Regions from separate parts of the Streptomyces sp. ML-6 genome, predicted to be linked through region 3. Evidence: riboswitches for the same ligand, from Rfam matches in the RefSeq annotation. Region 3 holds a riboswitch; each other region holds the start of a gene.
The links. A riboswitch is a leader RNA that binds a small molecule or an ion and turns the genes downstream of it on or off. The one in region 3 is predicted to bind S-adenosylmethionine.

Region 1 (4,597 bases), 5.1 Mb from region 3:
CGGCCCCGTACCGGGTCTGACCCTGCAGCCGGACCGGGAGGTGCTGGCGACGCTCCGGGCACGGTGACGGCCCGGGGCGGCTCGCGGGTCCTGCACCCGGGCCCGGTGACGGCCCGGGGCGGCTCGCGGGTCCTGCGCCCGGGCCCGCGGGCCGCCCCGGCACGAGGTGTCGTACGCCGTCCTCGCCGCCCCGCGCACCACCGGGACGCCGTCCGGGTACCGTCCACGCACCATCCGGGCTCCGTCCGGGTGTCGGCCGCGCACCGGACTTACCGCACCAATATGTCCGATCTTTCGCGGGGATCATGCCGTTCGGTCCACACTGTCCGTGTGGGCCGTGACGGCCCACACGGCCGTTCGGCCGTATCCGCAGGCTGTCGATCCAACGGGAGAAACACCATGCGCCTCCGCTCCACCCCCGCCTCCGCCCTCTCCGTCGCGGCGGCCCTGGTGCTGACCGGCACCGCAATGTCGGTGATGACCGGCACCGCGTCCGCCGGAACGGTGAGCCGTCTCGCAACATGCCAGGAGAAGGCCCTCACCGTGCACGCCTCACCCGGCGGACAGCAGAACGTCGCCCGTGTCGACGTCACCAACCACGGCAGCCGGGCCTGTGTGGTGGACCGGATCCCGACGATCACCTTCACGGGGCTGGACGGCTCCGCCCAGCCCGTGCCGCCCGCCGAGAGCGGCCCCTACACGCTCTCCGCGGGCGAGCGGGCCTACGCCGCCGTCCGCACCGCGGACCCGGCGAGCTCCGAGGGCCACGTCGTCGACGGTCTCTCCGTGGCGGCCGATCCCTCCCACCTGGGCGTCACCTTCAGCGGGGCCACCGTGGGCATGCCCGGGGGCGTCCACGTGTGGGAGCCGATCACCACCCTGTGGCAGGAATCGAGCGCCGCGGCGGACCTCGCCCTGGCGGACGCGGTGGGCTGACGGGCGGCCGCGGACGCGGCGGTACGGCCCGGGGCAGGACGCTCTGCCGCTACAGGCCGTAGGTCGTACCGCCGACGGTCCGCCGCGGGTCCGGGGCCTTCGTCGCGCACAGCGGGCCGCCCTCGAAACCCACGTTGACCAGTGCCGTGGCCCGGCCTGCGGAGTCCACCAGCTTCAGGGCGTGCCACCGCGACAGCCAGAACACGCGGCCGCGGTGCTCGGCGAGCAGTTCCGTCAGGGCCGCCGGGGCGTGCGTCCACACCCTCGGCAGTTCCCCGGCGTGGTCGAAGGCGGGGCGCAGCCCGATCCAGCCGTCGGCGGCGACGTCGCCCGAGGTGAGCAGGAGCTCCACGGCCTGGCCGGGCTCCTGGTGGCACTTCTTGGCGTGGATCCAGTGGACGTGGTGACCGGGGCCGTGGCCGGAGCAGCCGTCATCGGGGATGAGATGGGGGAGCATGGGTTTTCGCCTTCCCGAGATCATGGACCTCAGGTGCTCTGCCCCGACGGTCCGCTGTTCCCCGCACGCCGCGCACGGGGCAGGTCCTCACCCGGAGCACCCGCAGCGGAGCGGGGTGCCGTCCAGTCAGCCGGGGCTGCGCACTGGAACTCATGACCTACGAAGACTGTATCCCACGGCCGGTGATGCCCGACGGGTGGTCAGGGCCCGCACCGGCCGGGGGCGCCGGTCGCCCCGCGCCACCCGCCGGTCGTCGAACTGCCACCCGTCGGCGGTCGTCGAGCCACCACCCCGCCCGTCGTCAGCCGTGCAGCAGGACCGGGAAGGCCGCCAGATCGTTCTGCGTCATCACCGGCAGCTTGCTGATCTCCTCGTCCGGGACGGCCGCCCGCAGCGCGGGGAAACGCTCGAACAGTGCGGGCAGGGCGATGCCGGCCTCGACGCGGGAGAGCCCCGCGCCGGGGCAGATGTGCGGACCGTGGCCGAAGGACATGTGCCGGATCGGGGTCGGCCGGGTGATGTCGAACGCGTCGGCGTCCGCCCCGTGCTGCCCGGTGTCGCGGCCGATGGCCCGGTAGGAGATCACCACGCCCTCGCCCTTCGGGATCACGTCGTCGCCCACCTGGATGTCCTCGGTGGCGAACCGCATCAGCAGATGGGTGGTGGGGGTGTCCCAGCGCAGGGTCTCCTCGATCACCGTCTCCCACGGGATCTCGCCGTCGAGCACCTTGCGCAGCTGGTCGGGGTGGGTGAGCAGGGCCCGCACGGCGTTCAGGATCAGCCCGATGGTGGTCTCGTGACCGGCCGCCACCATCGCCTTGAGATTGCCCACCACCTCCTCCTCGGTGAGCGGTTCGCCGCCCTCCTCGGCCAGGATGAGCGCGCTGGTGAGGTCGTCGGTCGGCCGTGCGGTCTTCTCGCGCACGAGGTCGGTGTAGAAGACGTCCAGCTCGGCCAGCAGCGCCAGGCGCTCCTCCTGCGGCGTGAGCATGGAGAAGAACGCCTCGTACCGCCTCATCAGCATGGGGTGTTCGGCCTCGCCCACGCCCATCAGCATGCCGACGACCCGCATGGGCAGCGGCTGTGCGAACACGGTCTTGAGGTCGACCACCCCGTCCTCGCTCCGCTCGGCGTGCTCGGCGAGGGCGTCGAGCAGTTCCTCGGTGAACTTCTCTATCGCCGGGCGTATCTCCTCCAGCCGGCGCGGGGTGAGCGCCTGGGAGGTCTTGGTGCGCAGCCGTCGGTGTTCCGCGCCGTCCACCGTGAACATGGAGCGTCCGGCGTCGATCATGCCGATCAGCGGCCAGTCGTGCGTGACCTCCCCGCGCTGCCAGAGCCCCCAGACATCGATGTCCTTCACCAGCCTTGGGTCGACGAGCAGTTGGCGGGCCAGGGAGTGCCGGGTGACGGTCAGGGCCGGCACGCCGAGCAGTTCGATCCTGGCGAGCGGACCGGCGTCGCGCAGGCGTGCCGTCTCGCCGTCGAGGTCCTGGACCAGGGGGTCGACGACCAGGACCGGGCCGTTCGAAGCGTCTTCTCGGGCGGTGTACGGACAGTTCAAGAGAAGTCTCCTGTCGGTCGTACGGGGGAGAACCGGACGGGCAGCGCGGTCATCCCCCGCAGGAAGGCGGACTGCCGCCGGACCAGTTCCTCTGCGGGAACGGACAGTTCCAGGTCGGGCAGCCGGTCGAGCAGCACCTCGATCCCGGTACGGGCGATGATCTCGGCTATCTCCTGCGCGGGGAAGGGGCAGCGGTACTCGCCGTGGCTGAACGCCATGTGCGCACCGTTGCCGCTGCGGCCGTACGACCCTCCCGCGACGGAGAGGTGCTGCCGGATGTGCGGGTCGGTGTTGGCAGCGCCCAGTCCGAGGAGCAGCATGTCCCCGGCCCGGATGCTCCGCTCCCCCAGCCTGGTGTCGCGGGCCGCCCAGCGGCCGGCGAGGATCTGCGTGGGGCACTCCTCCCAGAGCACCTCGTTCATGGCTTCGGCGACGCTGTGTCGTCCGCCGGAGAGCGCCACGGCGAACTCGTCGTCGGTGAGCATCAGGCGCAGTGAGTTGCCGATCCAGTCGGCGGTGGTGAGGTGTCCGGCGGCCGTGATGGCCATCAGGTCGAGCACATACTCCTCGTCGGTGAACTCGCCGGGGTACTCGAGCATCCGGGAGGCCACGTCCTTGCCGGGCACGGCACGGCGGGCCGCGAGCAGGCGCCCCATGTGCTCCCCGAACCGCAGATGGGCCTCCTGCGCGCCCGGCCCACCGTCGGCCAGGTCCCTGAGCACCTCGGCGATCTGCGCCCCGTCCTCGTCGGGAAAGCCGACCAGCCGGGCGAGGACGAGTACCGGAAGCGGTACGGCGAAATCGGTGATCAGGTCCGCCGTGCCGCGTTCGCAGAAGCTGTCGACGAGACGGTCCGCCAGTTCCTCGCAGTCCTGGCGGAGTTCGAAGTGTTCGACCTCCTCCAGCGCGTGTCCCACCATCGCGGCGTGGCGCCGGTGCTCGGCCCCGGCGGTGAAGTAGATGGACGGCATCGGCCGGCCGACCATGGGTAACAGCGGCCAGTCGTCCGGGACGTTCCCCCACTGGTTCCACAGTGCGACGTCCCGGGGGAACAACTCGCCGTCGCTGGTGACCTGGTGGAGTTCGCGGTAGCCGACGACGAGCCAGGCCGGGAACCCGCCGGGCAGTTCCACGGGTACGACGGGCCCGTGCTCGTTCCGCATGGCGCGGTAGACGACGTGGGGTTCCGTGTGGAATTCGGGTCCGCTGAGCGGGACGGCGGACCCGCCGGGGCGCACCGGGCAGCCACCGCCGGTGGTCGCGCCGGTCTCGGCCTGGTGTTCGGGCACGGCGGATGCGGGCGGCGTCATCGTACGGGTTCTCCTGTGACGAGGGCTTCGCTCGTTGCGACGATCGGTTGATCAACGCGGCTTCACTATAGGGAAGTTTGGTAAGTCTTTAGGGGTCAATCGCGAGCATTGCCATCACATATTCGATCGACAACGACTGCTTTTGACCCTTCCCTCCGTGTTCCGCAGCGCCGTACGCGCTCGTTCCCGGTACGTCGCAGCTCCCGGTACGGCGCGCCGTTCCTGGTACGCCGCAGCCCTCGGTGCGCCTCCGCTCGCCGTACGCGCGTGCTCCCGTACGCGCGTACGGCGGCCGCCACGACGTGCCGGGCGACCGCCACCGTTCCCGGGCTG
Region 2 (4,597 bases), 2.5 Mb from region 3:
GCAGGCCCTCAACCCCGCCGCAACGCGTCCAGCTGGTCCAGGAACCACTGCTGCGGCGGCAGCGCGACCGCCGCCGCGGCCAGCCGTTCCGTGCGCGCGGCCCGCTCGTCCTCCGCCATCGTCAGCGCCTCGTGCAGCGCCGCCGCCGTGGCGGAGACGTCGTACGGATTCACCACCACCGCGTCGCCGCCCAGCTCCTCGTACGCCCCCGCCTCCCGCGACAGCACCAGCGCGCAGCCGTGGTCGGAGACCACCGGGATCTCCTTGGCGACCAGGTTCATGCCGTCGCGGATCGGGTTGACGAGCGCCACGTCGGCCAGCCGGTACGCGGCGAGCGAGCGGGCGAAGTCGTCCTTGACGTGCAGCACCACCGGCGTCCAGCCCGCCGTGCCGTACACGGCGTTGATCTCCTCGGCGACCCGCCGCACCTCGTCCGTGTAGTCCCGGTACACCGCGAGGTCCTGCCGGGAGGGGTACGCGAACGCCACGTGGACCACCCGCTCGCGCCACTCGGGGCGGTCGTCGAGGAGCGCCCGGTAGGCGAGCAGGCCGCGCACGATGTTCTTGGAGAGCTCCGTCCGGTCCACCCGTACGATCGTCCTCCGGCCGGGGCCCGCCTGCTCGCGCAGCGCCGCCATCCGCTCGTCCACGTCCGCCTCGTGCGCGCGGCGGCGCAGGAAGTCCGCGTCCGCGCCGAGGCCGTGCACCCCGACCTCGGTCCGGCCGGTGCCGCCCACGATCCGGGTGCAGCAGTCGGTGAACGCGTCGGCCCAGCGCCGGGTCAGGAAGGCGGCCCGGTCCGCGCCCAGGATGCCGCGCAGCAACTGCTCGGCGATGTCGTCGGGCAGCAGCCGGAAGTAGTCGACCGGCGCCCACGGGGTGTGCGAGAAGTGCCCGATCCGCAGGTCGGGGCGGAGCGTGCGGAGCATGCCGGGCACCAGCGCCAGGTGGTAGTCCTGCACCAGCACCGCCGCCCCCTGCCCCGCCTCCTCGGCGAGCGCCTCGGCGAAGGCCCGGTTGTAGGTCTCGAACGAGGCCCACTGCCGGCGGAACTCCGCGTCGAAGACCGGCTCCAGCGGGGTCTGGTACAGCATGTGGTGGACGAACCAGAGCACCGAGTTCGCGATGCCGTTGTACGCGTCCGCGTGGACGTCCGCGTCGATGTCGAGCATCCGCACGCCCGGCTCGCCGACCCCGCGCCGGACCGCCTCCCGGTCCCCGTCGCCGAGCGCGGCGCACACCCACAGCTTGTCCTCGACGGCGCTGAGCCCGGAGACCAGGCCCCCGCCGCCCCGTCTCGCGTCGAGCGATCCGTCCGTCTCCAGGGTGTACGAGACCGGCCCGCGGTTGGACGCGACGAGGACCTGGGCGGAAGGCCGGGTGGAGGGCTGGGCAGTGGGCTGGGCTTCGTGATCGGAGGCCATGTTGCGGAATCTAGCCCGATCACGAACCGCCCAAACGTGCGAAGTCGGGCCGGTTCAGGCCGCGCGGCGCGAAACGTACTCCTCGATCTCGCGCATCGGGGGCCGCTCCTCGGTGTCCACGGCGTGGGTGCGCGGCACGAAGCCGTCCGGGCCCCGCTCGAACTGGGTGAGCGCGGGGCGCACCAAGTGACCGCGGGACAGCCGAAGTTGGGCGGTCCGGTAGATCGCCGCCGCCATCCGGCCCAGCGCCTGCCCGTCCTGGTGCCGGTGCCTGCGCACCCCCACGTCCACCTGGGCCAGCGCGTCCAGCCCCACCGTGTGCAGCGCGTCCACCAGCAGCCCCAGCTCCACCCCGTAGCCCACGGGGAACGGCAGCTGTTCGAGCAGGGACCGGCGCACGGCGTACTCGCCGCCCAGCGGCTGGACGAAACCGGCCAGCTGCGGCCAGTGCAGATTGAGCAGCGGGCGGGCCACCAGCTCGGTCACCCGGCCCCCCTGGGCCGCCGCCCCGCCGGTGCCGTCCCCGAACGGGCGGTCGTACATCGCCTTCACGAACTGCACGTCCGGATCGGTCAGCAGCGGGCCGACGATGCCGGAGACGAAGTCCGCCGAGAAGTCCTTCAGGTCGGCGTCGACGAAGCAGACGATGTCGCCGCCGGTGACCAGGAGGGAGCGCCACAGCACCTCTCCCTTGCCGGGCACGGCCGGTATCCGGGGGAGTATCGCGTCACGGTGCACCACCCGGGCGCCGGCCTCCCGGGCCACCTCGGAGGTGGCGTCCGTGGAACCGGAGTCGATCACCACGAGCTCGTCGACCAGGGGGACCTTCTCCATCAGCTCGCGCCGGATCGTCGTGACGATGTCGCCGACCGTCGCCTCCTCGTCGAGCGCGGGCAGCACCACGCTCACGCTTCCGCGGCGCGGGTCCCCGGCCTTGGCGGCCAGCAGGCGCTCCAACGGACGGTCGGCGGCCGACCAGGAACGCCCGGTCAGCCAGCGTTCGACCTCTTCCAGCACGGTCGATACTCCCTGTTGTGTGATCCATCTCGCGGTTCGGACTGCTGTCTCGACAGCCTGGTGCTTCGGTTACAGTCTTGAACAACGCGGATGACCGTCGCATGTCGGGGTCCATCTGCCAATAAACGCCCGGATCGAAGATCCGGTGCCAAAGAGCTCATCCAGAGGGACTGAGGGAACGGCCCGTTGAAGTCCCGGCAACCCTCCTGCCGGCCGCGAGGACCCGGTGGGGAAGGTGCCAATTCCGTCTTGTGGCGAAGCGCGTCACAAGGAAGATGAGGAGAAAGGGCCTCCGCCATCATGGCTGTGCAGACTGTTGCAGCGAACACCGAATCCTCCGTCGACCTCGGCCCCGCCGCGTCGCTCTCCTGCCGCGAGTGCAAGGAGCGTTTCGACCTCGGCCCCATCTTCGCCTGCGCGTCCTGTTTCGGGCCGCTCGAAGTGGCGTACGACCTGCCGAGCGGTTCCCCCGAGGAGCTGAGGAAGCGCATCGAGGCCGGCCCGAACAACATCTGGCGCTACGCGCCGCTGCTGCCGGTCCCCGCGGACGTCGCGGACAAGCCCAACCTCAACCCCGGCTTCACCAAGCTGGTCAAGGCCGACAACCTCGCCCGCGAGCTGGGCGTCACCGGCGGCCTGTACGTCAAGGACGACTCCGGCAACCCGACGCACTCCTTCAAGGACCGGGTCGTCGCGATCGCCGTCGAGGCCGCCCGCGCCTTCGGCTTCACCACCCTGTCCTGCTCCTCCACCGGCAACCTCGCCGGCGCGGTGGGCGCCGCCGCCGCCCGCGCGGGCTTCCGTTCCTGCGTGTTCATCCCGCACGACCTGGAGCAGGGCAAGGTCGTCATGGCCGCGGTGTACGGCGGTGAGCTGGTCGGCATCGAGGGCAACTACGACGACGTCAACCGCTTCTGCTCGGAGCTCATCGGCGACCCGCTCGGCGAGGGCTGGGGCTTCGTCAACGTCAACCTGCGCCCGTACTACGGCGAGGGCTCCAAGACCCTGGCGTACGAGATCTGCGAGCAGCTCGGCTGGCGGCTGCCGGACCAGATCGTCATCCCGATCGCGTCCGGATCGCAGCTCACGAAGATCGACAAGGGGCTCCAGGAGCTGATCCGGCTCGGTCTCGTCGAGGACAGGCCGTACAAGATCTTCGGCGCCCAGGCCGAGGGCTGCTCCCCGGTCTCCACCGCCTTCAAGGCCGGTCACGACGTCGTACGGCCGCAGAAGCCGAACACCATCGCCAAGTCCCTGGCCATCGGCAACCCGGCCGACGGCCCGTACGTCCTGGACATCGCCCGCCGCACCGGCGGCGCGGTGGAGGACGTGAACGACGAGCAGGTGGTCGACGCCATCGAGCTGCTGGCCCGCACCGAGGGGATCTTCGCGGAGACGGCGGGCGGGGTGACGGTCGGCGTGACGAAGAAGCTCATCGAGGCCGGGGTCCTCGACCCGACGCTGACCACCGTCGTCCTCAACACGGGCGACGGCCTCAAGACCCTCGACGCGGTGGCCGCCACCTCGCAGGCGACCGCGACGATTCGCCCCAGCCTGGACGCGTTCCGCGCCGCGGGCCTCGCCACCAGCTGACCACCCGAGACTTCAGGAAGGGCACCCGACCATGAGCGTGAACGTCCGCATCCCCACCATTCTCCGCACCTACACGGGCGGCCGGGCCGAGGTCCCGGCGGAGGGCACGACCCTCTCCCAGGTCATCGAGTCCCTGGAGAAGGACCACCCGGGCATCGCCGCCCGCGTCCTGGACGACCAGGGCAAGCTGCGCCGATTCGTGAACGTGTACGTCAACGACGACGACGTGCGCTTCGAGAGCGGTCTGGAGACGGCCACCCCGGACGGCGCCGGCATCTCGATCATCCCGGCCGTCGCGGGCGGCTGCTGACGGCTCGTCGGGGAGCCTCCCGAATCACCCGAACGGAATTGCCCTCTCCGGTTTCAAACCTCTCCGGGTTTGAAACGGAGGGGGCAATTCTGCATGGTTGAGCGCGGTAGAGTGTGGGAAGTCCCCCCAGCTGCCCGCGGCGCCTGCATATGAGAATGCGCCGCGACCGACAAGATGCAGCCAAAGTGCTTGAACTCCTTGCGTCATAAGTCGCCTTTGTCTGGCCCGACTTGCCCTGGAATCTCTCCAATTC
Region 3 (4,597 bases):
CCGGCGCCCAGCCCGACTGGTACATGGGCTTCGCCGAGGGTCTGATCCGAGTGATGCCGGGCTGGGAGATCAACCTCTGGGGTCACACGCTCGCCCTGGGTGTGTTCATCCCGCTGATGGCCTTCGGACTGGTGCTCGCGGTTCTCGCGGTCTACCCGTTCGTCGAGTCCTGGATCACCGGGGACAAGCGCGAGCACCACATCCTGGACCGCCCGCGCAACGCCCCGACCCGGACGGCCTTCGGTGTCGCCTGGATCACCGTCTACGTCATCGTCTTCATCGGCGGTGGCAACGACCTGTGGGCCACGCACTTCCACCTGTCGATCAACGCCATCACCTGGTTCATCCGGATCTTCATCTTCGCGGGCCCGGTCATCGCGTTCATCGTCACCCGGCGGATCTGCCTCGGCCTCCAGCGCCGCGACAAGGAGAAGGTGCTGCACGGACGCGAGTCCGGCATCATCAAGCGCCTGCCGCACGGTGAGTTCGTCGAGATCCACGAGCCGCTCGGCCCCGAGCAGCTGCACACGCTCACCGCGCACGAGCAGTACAAGCCGGTCGAGATCGGCCCGACGGTCGACGAGAACGGTGTCGAGCGCAAGGTGTCGCCGCTGGAGAAGCTGCGCGCCCGACTCAGCAAGGGCTACTACGGCGAGAACAACCAGATCGCCAAGCCCACCGTCGAGGAGTACAAGGAGATCACCAGCGGCCACGGTCACCACTGATCGCCTGAACTGATCGCCACGGCAGGAGCCCCGTCCACGCGTTGGACGGGGCTCTTCGCCGTCCTCTTCCGGTGGATAGGGTGGAGACGATCCTTTTACCGACTGTGGACCCCGGGAGCGGACCATGAACGTTGTGACCCCGATCGGCGGCGACAGCGTGGCGGACCGTTCCTGGCCCGGCGTGCTGAACCCCCTGCTGCGCGGCGAGAACCTCACCGCGGACGACACCGCCTGGGCGATGGACCGCATCATGAGCGGCGAGGCGACCGATGTGCAGACCGCCGGGTTCGCGGTGGCGCTGCGGGCCAAGGGCGAGACCATCGACGAGGTGACCGGCCTGGTGCGGGCGATGTACGAGCACGCCCACACCATCGAGGTGCCCGGCCGCACGGTCGACATCGTCGGCACCGGCGGCGACCTCGCCAAGACGGTCAACATCTCCACCATGTCGGCCGTCGTCATCGCCGGCACCGGGGCCAAGGTCGTCAAGCACGGCAACCGCGCCTCGTCCTCGGCGAGCGGCGCCTCCGACGTGCTGGAGAAGCTCGGCGTCAACCTGGACCTCTCCGCGCAGCGGGTCGTCGAGGTCGCCGAGGAGGCGGGCATCACCTTCTGCTTCGCGGTGCGCTTCCACCCCGCCCTGCGGTACGCGGCCAGGGCCCGCAAGGAGCTCGGCGCGCCGACCACGTTCAACATCCTCGGTCCGCTCACCAACCCGGCCCGGGTGCGCTCCCAGGCCGTCGGCGTGGCCGACCCGAAGATGGCGCCCATCGTCGCCGGGGTGCTCGCCGAACGCGGCAACTCCGCGCTGGTCTTCCGCGGCGACGACGGCCTGGACGAGCTGACGACGACCGCGACCTCGCGGGTCTGGGTGGTACGGGACGGAGCCGTCCGCGAGGAGGCGTTCGACCCGCGCGACGTCGGTCTGGAGCTGGTGCCCGTGGAGGCGCTGCGCGGTGCGGACGCCTCGTACAACGCCGATGTGGCCCGTCGGCTGCTGGCGGGCGAGCGGGGGCCGGTGCGCGATGCCGTGCTGCTCAACTCGGCGGCGGCCCTGACGGCGCTGGACCCGACGGACGGCACGCTGAACGAGCAGCTCGCCGCCGGGATGGCGAAGGCGGCCGAGTCCATCGACTCGGGCGCGGCGGCGCGGACGCTGGAGCGCTGGGTGGCGGCCAGCAACGCCTGAGAGCCCGCCGGGCGGTCACATGGTGGCCGCCCGGACGGGTCCGGGCAGACCCGGCAGGTCCCGGCAGGCCCTGACAGGCTCCTGAACGGGCGGAAATGTGACGCAGGGCGCAGTCCGGATCCCGGACCGCGCCTTGCGCGCGTCCGCGCGTATGGCAAGATGCTGGACAGGTCATGAGTGACAGCGACTACGGCCCCGGCCCGCTGTCCGGCAACCCTCCGTCCGTGGCGGGGTGCCCCGGGTGAAGACCAGGCCGTGGGCAGCGAGGTCCGCGGCAAGCGCGGGCCCCTCGGCATCTGTGAATGCCAACCCCCGGGGTCCTGGTCCCTAGGGAGTCTCTTGTGAGCACGCGAATGCGATAGGGCCGGTCGGCCCTCTTCCGCACACCCTTTTTCTCTTTCCGCCGCACTGCCGCATGCCTGCCGGTGCGCGCTCTTCGCCTGCCTCTTACGGGAGTTCGCCATGTCTGTCCCCACCGATGCCATCGACGAGTCGGTTTGTGCCCTGCTGCCCGTTCTGGGCGAGGATGTGACGGTTCCGCTGGTCACCGGGGGTGAAGTCGCGTACGCCGCCCTCGACTACGCCGCCAGCGCGCCCGCCCTGCGGCGGGTCTGGGACGACGTCGCCGCGTACGCTCCGTACTACGGCAGCGTCCACCGCGGCGCCGGCTACCTCTCCCAGCTCTCCACGGACCTCTTCGAGAACAGCCGCGCCACCGTCGCGGAGTTCCTCGGCTGCCGTGCGGACGACCAGGTGGTCTTCACCCGCTCGACCACCGACTCGCTGAACCTGCTGGCCGCGGCGCTCCCCGCCGACTGCCAGGTCTTCGTCTTCGAGACCGAGCACCACGCCTCGCTGCTGCCGTGGCGCGACGCGCGGGTGACCTACCTGAACGCCCCGCGCACCCCGGCCCAGGCCGTCGAGACGCTGGAGCGGGCCCTGGCCGCGCGCGACCCCTACGGCCCCGCGCTGGTCTGCGTCACCGGCGCCTCCAACGTCACCGGCGAGCTGTGGCCGGTCGGGGAACTGGCGGCCGCCGCGCACGCGCACGGCGCCCGGATCGTGCTGGACGCCGCGCAGCTCGCCCCGCACCACCCGGTCGACATCACCGAGCTGGACGTCGACTGGGTCGCCTTCTCCGGGCACAAGCTGTACGCGCCCTTCGGCTCCGGCGTGCTCGCCGGCCGGGCCGACTGGCTGCGGGAGGCCGAGCCCTACCTGGCCGGCGGCGGCGCCTCGCGCAAGGTCGCCCGCCGCACCGACGGCGGGGTGGAGGTCGAATGGCACACCACGGCCGCCCGGCACGAGGCCGGTTCCCCCAACGTCATCGGCGCGTACTCCATCGCCTCCGCCTGCAAGGCGCTGAAGGAGGCGGGTTTCGACGCGCTGGTCGCCCGCGAGCAGCGCCTCGTCGCCGGTGTCCGGGCCGGTCTCGCCGGGATTCCCCAGGTCAAGGTGCTCTCGCTGTTCGGCGACGACGCCCCGCGGGTCGGCGTCATCTCCTTCGTGGTGGAGGGCTGGAACAGCTCGCACTTCGCCGCCGCGCTCTCCGCCGAGTACGGCATCGGGGTCCGCGACGGACTGTTCTGCGCCCACCCCCTGGTCCGCACCCTGCTCGGCAGCGACCCGCAGGAGGTCGGCGAGTGCGGCGCGCCCGAGGCCGAGCCGGGGGAGCGGTCCCTCAACGCGATCCGGGTGAGCTTCGGCGCCGGTACGCCGGACGAGCACATCGAGCGTTTCGTCCGCGCGGTCAAGGAACTGGTGAACGAGGGCGCCCAGTGGAAGTACCGCACCGAGGACGGCCGTTGCGTCCCGGACCGGGGCGCCGCGCAGCACTGACCGGCACACAGCACTTCGGCGGGGTACGGGCGGCTTCCCCCGTACCCCGCCGAAGTGTCACGTGGCGGTGATCCCCGCCTACGCGTCGAGCCCGATGGCGAAGGCCGCCTCCAGGTCGTGCTGCGAGTAGGTGCGGAACGCCACGTGGGTGTCGGTGGCCTCGACGCCGGGGATCTTGCTGATCCGGCCCGGGATGATGTCCGCCAGATCGTCGTGCTTGGCCACCCGGACCATGGCGATCAGGTCGTACGTACCGGTGACCGAGAAGACCTCGCTGACACTGTCCAGCGCGGCGATGGACTCGGCGATCTCGGGAATCCGGTCCACGCTGGTTTTGATGAGCACGATCGCGGTGATCACGGCTGGCTTTCTCCCTCGGTGGCCGCGGCTGGTGCCTTCACTCTATCCGTACGCCGGTAACGCCCCCAGGCGTAGAGGAAGCCGAGGGCGAAGCCCACCACATGGGCCAGATAGGCGACCCCCGGCCCCCCGCTGCCCGCGCCCTGCACCGCGAGCCACTGCAGGACGAACCAGAACACCAGCACGATCCAGGCGGGGAAGCGCAGCGGCAGGAAGAAGAGGAACGGGAACAGGCTGGTCACCCGGGCCCGGGGGAACAGGTACAGGAACGCCCCGAGCACCGCCGAGATCGCCCCCGACGCGCCCACGAGCGTCTGGCCGGACGTGGCGTGCGCGGCCGCGTAGGCGACCAGGGCGAGGTAGCCGCAGATGACGTAGAAGGTGGTGAACCCGATACGGCCCATGCGTTCCTCGGTCATCGCCCCGAACACGTACAGGAAGAGCAGGTTGCCGAGCAGGTGCACCCAGCTGCCGTGCACGAAGA

Region 1: linked by a shared signal. The riboswitch ahead of OCT49_RS30375 (hypothetical protein) and the one ahead of OCT49_RS08115 (aminotransferase class V-fold PLP-dependent enzyme) in region 3 are both predicted to bind S-adenosylmethionine.
Region 2: linked by a shared signal. The riboswitch ahead of thrC (threonine synthase) and the one ahead of OCT49_RS08115 (aminotransferase class V-fold PLP-dependent enzyme) in region 3 are both predicted to bind S-adenosylmethionine.

What each region holds. Positions count from the first base shown of each region.
Region 1 covers NZ_JAOTIK010000001.1:6,911,928-6,916,524, reverse strand. Annotated here, with positions in the region: gene OCT49_RS30385 (cytochrome P450) at 1-67, shown strand, start outside; gene OCT49_RS30380 (DUF4232 domain-containing protein) at 400-936, shown strand; gene OCT49_RS30375 (hypothetical protein) at 986-1,393, opposite strand; SAM riboswitch class IV at 1,442-1,551, opposite strand; gene OCT49_RS30370 (cytochrome P450 family protein) at 1,695-2,954, opposite strand; gene OCT49_RS30365 (cytochrome P450) at 2,951-4,264, opposite strand.
Region 2 covers NZ_JAOTIK010000001.1:4,344,040-4,348,636, forward strand. Annotated here, with positions in the region: gene OCT49_RS19295 (alpha,alpha-trehalose-phosphate synthase (UDP-forming)) at 9-1,424, opposite strand; gene OCT49_RS19300 (glucosyl-3-phosphoglycerate synthase) at 1,479-2,441, opposite strand; SAM riboswitch class I at 2,596-2,723, shown strand; gene thrC (threonine synthase) at 2,742-4,034, shown strand; gene OCT49_RS19310 (MoaD/ThiS family protein) at 4,066-4,344, shown strand.
Region 3 covers NZ_JAOTIK010000001.1:1,829,155-1,833,751, reverse strand. Annotated here, with positions in the region: gene qcrB (cytochrome bc1 complex cytochrome b subunit) at 1-725, shown strand, start outside; gene trpD (anthranilate phosphoribosyltransferase) at 850-1,914, shown strand; SAM riboswitch class IV at 2,084-2,201, shown strand; gene OCT49_RS08115 (aminotransferase class V-fold PLP-dependent enzyme) at 2,377-3,753, shown strand; gene OCT49_RS08110 (Lrp/AsnC family transcriptional regulator) at 3,832-4,113, opposite strand; gene OCT49_RS08105 (rhomboid family intramembrane serine protease) at 4,110-4,597, opposite strand, start outside.